2 regions of the Cellvibrio sp. ATLC23 genome follow, and region 1 is predicted to be linked to the other one. Evidence: predicted binding sites of a transcription regulator. Region 1 holds the regulator's gene; the other holds the start of a gene.

Region 1 (3,816 bases):
GCGGCCGCATTGTTGGTTTACTCGGCCCCAATGGCGCGGGTAAAACCACCTGTTTTTATATGATTGCCGGGCTGGTAGCTGCCGATAACGGCACAGTGTTGATTGACGACCGCGACCTTACCCAGCTCCCAATTCACGGGCGCGCGCGCGCAGGTATTGGCTATTTGCCGCAAGAGGCATCGATTTTCCGCAAGCTGAGCGTTGCCGATAACATCATGGCGATTCTGGAGACACGCAAGGATTTAGATAGCTTTCAACGTCAGGCAAAGCTCGAGTCGCTGCTGAGCGAGTTCCATATCACCCACATCCGTGACAGCTTGGGCATGGCACTTTCGGGCGGTGAACGCCGCCGGGTAGAAATCGCCCGCGCGCTGGCCACCGACCCTAAATTCATTCTGCTCGATGAACCCTTTGCCGGTGTTGACCCCATCTCTGTCAACGACATCAAAGAAATTGTGCGCCACCTTAAAGATCGCGGCATCGGCGTGTTAATTACCGACCACAACGTGCGCGAGACGCTGGATATCTGCGAGACCGCTTATATTGTCAGCGAAGGCCACATTATTGCCGAAGGTGATGCAGACACTGTGCTCAGCAATACTAAAGTGCGCGAGGTCTATCTGGGTGAGCATTTCCGCTTGTAAGCGAGTCAAATCCCTGCGCTAAGAGTGTTACCAACTGCCTTAATGGCACCACCATAAGCAACACACAAAAAACTTGACAAGTAACAATCTTTATCCATTAGGCATAAAGCTTGCTTAACTGTATTGCTTGCGCGCCAAACCCTGACTAAACTCCCCTTATCCGATGTTTTCCATCCGCGTTATAAGGGTTTGTCGTTCACATAATGAAGCAATCTCTCCAGCTCAAACTCGGTCAACAGCTGACCATGACCCCACAATTGCAACAGGCTATTCGCCTTTTGCAACTATCGACCTTAGATCTGCAACAAGAAATCCAGGAAGCGCTCGAATCCAACCCAATGCTGGAAATGGAAGAAGCCTTCGATTCGTCAAACTCAACCAATGAGTATGAAGGTAGCGAGCAGGACAAAGCAGATTACACCCGCCAATTGGAAATCGCCGCGGAAGCGGGCGCTGATCACGGCAGCGACTTTACCGCAAGCGAAAACTTTTCCTCTACTGGCGATAATTACAGCGAGACCAGTAACACCAGCGATGGCGATAGCGATGTCTATGGCGAAGGCGAAAGCTTTAGCGCAGACAGCGGCGATTGGAGCGACTCCATTCCCAGCGATTTGCCAGTAGATACCAGTTGGGATGATGTGTACCAATCCTCCTCTAGCGGCAGCTCCAGCAATTACGACAACGAAGACGGTGATTTCGAGAGCCGCCGCGCAGTGACAGATTCGCTCTACGACCACCTGATGTGGCAATTGAATCTGACGCCTATGTCGGACCGCGACCGTGTACTGGCCATGGCAATTATCGATGCAGTGGAGCCCAGCGGCATGCTGTCCATCAGTATCGAAGAAATTTTTGAAGGTATGCGCGGCGATTTTGAAGAGCTGGAACTGGATGAAGTCCAAGCCGTTCAACACCGTTTACAGCAGTTTGATCCCTGCGGCGTGTGCAGCCAAAATCTATCTGAATGCCTGCTGGTACAGTTGCAACAATTTGACCCCAAAACACCGTTTTTGGAAGCGGCAAAGTTAATTACCAAACAATACTTGCCAGTGCTCGGCAGCCGCGATTATCGCCAGCTAATGCGCCGTACCAAATTAAAAGAAGCAGAGTTAAGCCAAGCGGTAGCCTTAATTCAAAGTTTAAATCCGCGGCCGGGCGATATGATTGCCAATGGCGATACCGAATACGTTGTTCCCGATGTATTTGTCGACAAACGCGATGGTCGCTGGATAGTTGAACTCAACCCGGACATAGCGCCGCGCTTGCGCATCAATTCCGATTACGCCTCCATGGTGAAACGCGCCGACTCCAGCACCGACAACACATTTTTAAAAGATAATCTGCAAGAAGCGCGCTGGTTCTTAAAAAGTTTGCAAAGCCGCAATGAAACCCTGCTGAAAGTGGCGAGCTGTATCGTAGAAAAACAGCGCGGCTTTTTAGATTACGGCCCCGAGGCAATGAAGCCATTGGTGCTGCACGATATAGCCGAAATTGTGGAGATGCACGAATCGACTATTTCGCGAGTCACTACGCAAAAATACATGCACACACCGCAGGGTATTTTTGAATTGAAATATTTTTTCTCCAGTCACGTCAGCACCGACAGCGGCGGAGAGTGTTCATCGACTGCAATTCGCGCCATCATCAAAAAATTGGTCAGTGCTGAAAACCCGAAAAAACCATTGAGCGACAGTAAAATTACCGACCTGCTCGGCGAGCAAGGCATTCAAGTGGCGCGACGTACGATTGCCAAATATCGTGAGTCGCTCAACATTCCGCCATCGAATGAGCGCAAAACGATTTAGCAATTAATGCTCAAAATAACTAGATTAACAGTGTGAGTCTAATGTAGGTTGTATTGTGAGGCTGCTCTAGTAACAGCCGTTTTGTTTCCAGCGAGAGGAAGTACTTATGCAATTAAATATCAGCGGTCACCACGTAGAAGTAACTGATTCAATGAGAGAGTATGTCTCCAGTAAATTGGAGCGACTGAGCCTGCACAACGACCGCATCACCAGTGTTAATGTCATCCTCTCGGTAGATAAACTGATTCAAAAAGCAGAAGCCACTATTCATGTAAGCGGTAAAGATTTATTTGCCGATGCCACCCATGAAGACCTGTATACCGCTATTGATGCACTATCCGACAAGCTTGATCGTCAATTGATTAAACACAAAGAGAAAATGCGCAGTCATCGCTGAGTGCATGGCAGCCAGCCATCGTTAATTTGAACCTATGCCGCCATTGCTAGTATGCGATGTCGGCATCACTTGTTGAGAGATGCACAGCATCACCTTGTTATGCAAATTCAATCCCTGATTAGCCCCGGCCGCACACTTTGTGGCGTTGAAGGTGGCAGTAAAAAACGTGCACTGGAGTTGCTCGCCAACACCATCGCACAAGATATTCCCGATATCGATGCCGATGAATTATTTCGCCGCCTGATTGGCCGCGAGCGTCTGGGTTCTACCGGCATAGGCCACGGCATTGCGATTCCCCACTGCCGGGTTGAGCATTGCAGCGGCACCGTAGGTGCGCTGATCACTCTGGCTGCGCCAATCGACTTCGATGCCATAGACTCGCAGCCAGTCGATATTTTATTCGCCATGCTGGTGCCGGAAGATGCCCATAGCGAACATTTACAAACCCTCGCCGCGCTTGCTGGTGCATTAAATAACGCTGAATACCGCCAGCGTTTGCGGGCGGCCAAGAGCAACGAAGCGCTTTATCAAGCAGCGCTAATCACTTAAGCAGGATTTTGTTATGCATCTGGTGATCGTCAGCGGCCTGTCAGGGTCGGGTAAAAGTACAGCGCTTCACGTTTTGGAAGACGTGGGTTTTAACTGTATCGACAATCTGCCGGTGAGCCTGTTGCCCGCACTGGTTGCCCAGATCCAGATCCACAAAGACGACCAGCACCGGTTTGCGATTGGCATAGATGTGCGCAATGCCTGGCAGGATCTGGCCATCTTTCCGCAAATGATTAGCACCCTAAAGGAGGCTCACCTACCCTTCCAAACCCTGTTTCTAGATTCACAGCCATCTGTGCTAATCCAACGCTTTAGTGAAACCCGACGCAAGCATCCACTGTCCGATAAACACACCAGCTTGGAAGAAGCTATTAGCGCAGAAGATCAGCTACTTGAACCTATTCGCGACTGCGCCGAT
Region 2 (3,816 bases), on a different contig from region 1:
TAATCAAATCCGACTGCAGTGCTATCAACTCGATGCGCTCTTGGTTTGCATATTCACAGATCACACGGCCGCGCCATTGCTCATCCAACTGCCGCAAACGCGCCAAGGATTTATCCATTATGTGCACCTGAGCACCCAAACCAACCGCCATAGCAGCCGCATTTGCGCCCACTACACCTCCACCCAATATCAACACATTGGCCGGTGCGACACCTGGGATACCACCCAATAACACCCCCTTGCCACCCTGCGCCATTTCCAGATGATGGGCACCCGCCTGCACCGCTATGCGCCCGGCAATTTCCGACATAGGTGCAAGCAAAGGCAATCGCCCCTGCGTATCCGTCAAGGTTTCGTAGGCGATGCAGCTTGCATCAGATGCGAGTAGCGCCTCGGTTAAGGTGCGATTGGCGGCCAGATGCAAATAAGTAAACAGTAGATGGCGATTATTCAGTAATGCATATTCTTCAGGTTGCGGCTCTTTGACTTTCACAATCAAATCCGCACTGACGTAAACCTCGGCTAAAGAATCCACCAGACTTGCACCTGCGTGTTGGTAGCGCGCATCACTAAAACCCGCCGCCTGCCCCGCACCACTCATCACATAGACACTGTGGCCACGCCGATGTAATTCAGCCGCGCCTGCCGGTGTTAAAGCAACCCGATTCTCACCTGCTTTTATTTCTCTTGGGATACCGATACGCATAAGCGCTTTTCCTGTCATCAATTACTACCCACCTGAGTATAGCCAAAGGATTCAAACAAACTCATTCAGCTTGCAGCAAGTTGGCGCAACTTATGCTGCATGAGTTATGTACAGTTTTTTGACACTCAATTTGAATCAGAAATCGCGCAAAAGTGAGTTATTTACCGCCAATACTGACAATTTGGGGCACTGCGGTGACAAAAATGAGGCCATTGAGGTAGTTATGGGTATCGATGTCAGTGATTTACGCGAGTTGATTATCAAACCTTATTTGCACGGTTTAGGGGAGCATTCAGAGATTGCCGAGAACCTGCTGCTCGGCACCGCAGCACAAGAATCACTTTTGGGACTGCATTGTTATTGCGCGCAAACCAAAGGCTTAGGACTGTATCGCATCACTGCCGAAAAACATCAGGAGCTGTGGGATACCTATTTAGTACAGTTTCCCGATTTAGCTTCGCAACAGCGCGGTTTAGCCAGCCAGCAGCAATTTTTAAAAAATCCACACGGTGAATTGATCAGCAATTTAACTTACAGCACCGGTATGGCCTGGATGATTTACCGCCGTAGCGCGATAGACATCAGCAAACCCGTTGATATATCCACCCTCGCCCAACTCTGGGCCAACCACTTTGACAACGGTACAGGCTGCGCTCGCAATACCGATGAATTTATACAAAGCTATCGCACCCGGGTGATGGATAACTCGAAAAAACTGGTGGCATGAATTCAGAATATAAAAAACCAAAAAGGCTGCAAAATGCAGCCTTTTTGGTTATTAGCGGGTTAAATCCAGATTAATGAATATCCAATACATCCACATACTGAACTGCATTGTCGCTGTGATTCACGGGTGACGCTATGCCGCAAGCATCTGCCTCATCATCAACTGCGGGGGCATCTTTATTGGTTTTAAGGTTCACAAAATCGAATAAATTTAAATCGGCCAATTGCGATGGTTGGGTATTGCGGATAGCCGAGAAAATTGTTTCGGTACGGCCGGGAAATTGACGTTCCCATTGCTGCAACATGTCTTTAACAACCTGACGCTGCAGGTTTTCTTGTGAACCGCAGAGATTACACGGAATGATCGGGAAGCCTTTTAGCTCAGCAAAATGGGCAATATCTTCCTCCGCGCAGTAACTCAGCGGGCGAATCACTATATTGCGTTTATCATCGGCCAAGAGTTTGGGCGGCATGGCTTTTAGCTTGCCACCGAAAAACATATTCAAAAATAAGGTTTCGATAATATCGTCGCGATGATGACCAAGCGCAATTTTGGTTGCACCAATTTCCTCTGCAAAACCATACAGCGTACCGCGACGCAGACGGGAGCATAAGCCACAGGTGGTTTTGCCTTCCGGAATCACTTCTTTGACGATGCTGTAAGTATCACGCTCGATGATATGGTAAGGCACGCCGACCTGCTCCAAATACTGCGGCAAGATATGCTCTGGGAAACCGGGCTGCTTCTGATCCATATTTACTGCAACCAATTCAAACGAAATCGGTGCCGTCTTTTGCAAGCTCATTAAAATATCGAGCATGGTGTAAGAGTCCTTACCCCCCGACAAACACACCATCACCTTGTCGCCATCCTCGATCATGTTGTAATCGACAATGGCTGAGCCTGTCAGGCGGCGCAAGCGTTTTTGCAGCTTGTTAAATTCAAGGCGATCTCTGCGTTCGTGTAACTCTTTCATGGACTCAAAACTCATGCGGGAAGGTAGCTCAATCGGCGACTGGGTCGGCGAGCGGCGCATTGTACGGATTTTGCGCGCAAGTTGAAACGAATCCCCCAAATCACGGCAAGATTTTGCCGGTCTATAATAGGGTTATTACCGGCTAAGCAACTGAAATCGCTACAACTATTGTCTGGATACCCTATACAGACTGGCACCTCCAGCATCTGGCATAGGGCTTGCTCTTACCACCATCAAGCCCCCACCGAAAGCAGTACCAGGGGAGAATTTTTGCCGTGAGGAGGTAGTCATGTCGTTTTTCGACAAACTGTTTAGAAAAGGTGCTCGCTCATCTGCACCAACCAAAGCACCAGCCGCTGGACAAGAGGACGTATCGTCCGCAAATAACATCCCTGAGCGGTATCTCCCACTAGCGGAGTTACACGCACAGAGGCAATTACTGGAGATAAAAATTACCGGTACCAGCCGTGTTTATCAGAGCATGATTTTGGCGATTGATGTCGAACGCGGCCTACTCTGGCTGGATGACCTTTTCCCGCAACAACTATTATTAGACGCGGGCGATGAAATTACCCTGCGCCACCATCGCAATGGCGAGCAGCTGGTCATTCGCGCCCCTATAGTCGCCATGGGCTTTACCTATGACGCAATAGGATTTGCCATCGCCCTGCCTGAGTTTGTTTATTACATGCCCAGACGCAACGCACCGCGTTTTATCGTCGGCCACCAATCACCACTTTCGGTCAAAATTCGCACCCTTGGGCAAGAACCCAGTTATGGCACATTACAAGACATTTCTACCGGCGGACTACGCTTGATAGTAGCGGGCAATATGCTGCCCTACCTGCGCCATGGCGCTCTATTGCCAATGTGCGAGGTGGATATTAGCGATGAGCTACAAATTCGTTGCCGCGCGCGTATCTGTGCGTTTCGTATAGGTCGCAGCCCTTATCGCCATACCCAAATCAGTGTTGAGTTTATCGATATGGAGGAAGAGACGCGCGCCGCGCTCGCCCGATTTCTGCGCGAATCGCAACTCAGCCATAGTGGACACTGCGCCCCAGAACCCATCAACAGCTACGCCGCCTGAGGACAGGCAATCGTGAAAATAAACCAGTAGAAGAAAGCTACTGATTCTCTTGTTCTGAACTAAGATAGAAACACCAATGCTGAAGATGTAATTCGCGGCATCACCAATCACATCAACAGGACGGATAAACTATCGCACAAACAACTGGATTTGATTCTCAGATTTAATTAATGCCACCGTGAATTAACGCAATTGATTCAGCTTTTTACAAAAAATTTCGTTAAGCTTGGGGCAAACGACTAATTATTTTCTGCGGATGATATGGAACCCTCATGATATACAGCCAAGAAATTGCCAACCAAGATTTACTGCGCCTA

Evidence for each region. The regulator sigma-54, encoded in region 1, starts transcription at its own class of promoters, with help from an activator protein. The targets are predictions, from matches to a motif close to TGGCACANNNNTTGCNNT.
Region 2: the regulator sigma-54 is predicted to act here: its motif matches at 2,617-2,634, upstream of AC2CG4_RS09505 (flagellar brake protein).

The regions. Positions count from the first base shown of each region.
Region 1 is NZ_JBXUOS010000006.1:205,585-209,400, forward strand. Features, by position in the region: gene lptB (LPS export ABC transporter ATP-binding protein) at 1-644, shown strand, start outside; gene AC2CG4_RS11860 (RNA polymerase factor sigma-54) at 848-2,452, shown strand; gene hpf (ribosome hibernation-promoting factor, HPF/YfiA family) at 2,559-2,849, shown strand; gene ptsN (PTS IIA-like nitrogen regulatory protein PtsN) at 2,949-3,398, shown strand; gene rapZ (RNase adapter RapZ) at 3,412-3,816, shown strand, end outside.
Region 2 is NZ_JBXUOS010000004.1:403,542-407,357, forward strand. Features, by position in the region: gene ald (alanine dehydrogenase) at 1-706, opposite strand, end outside; gene AC2CG4_RS09495 (hypothetical protein) at 813-1,433, shown strand; gene ttcA (tRNA 2-thiocytidine(32) synthetase TtcA) at 1,504-2,409, opposite strand; gene AC2CG4_RS09505 (flagellar brake protein) at 2,699-3,499, shown strand; gene bioA (adenosylmethionine--8-amino-7-oxononanoate transaminase) at 3,772-3,816, shown strand, end outside.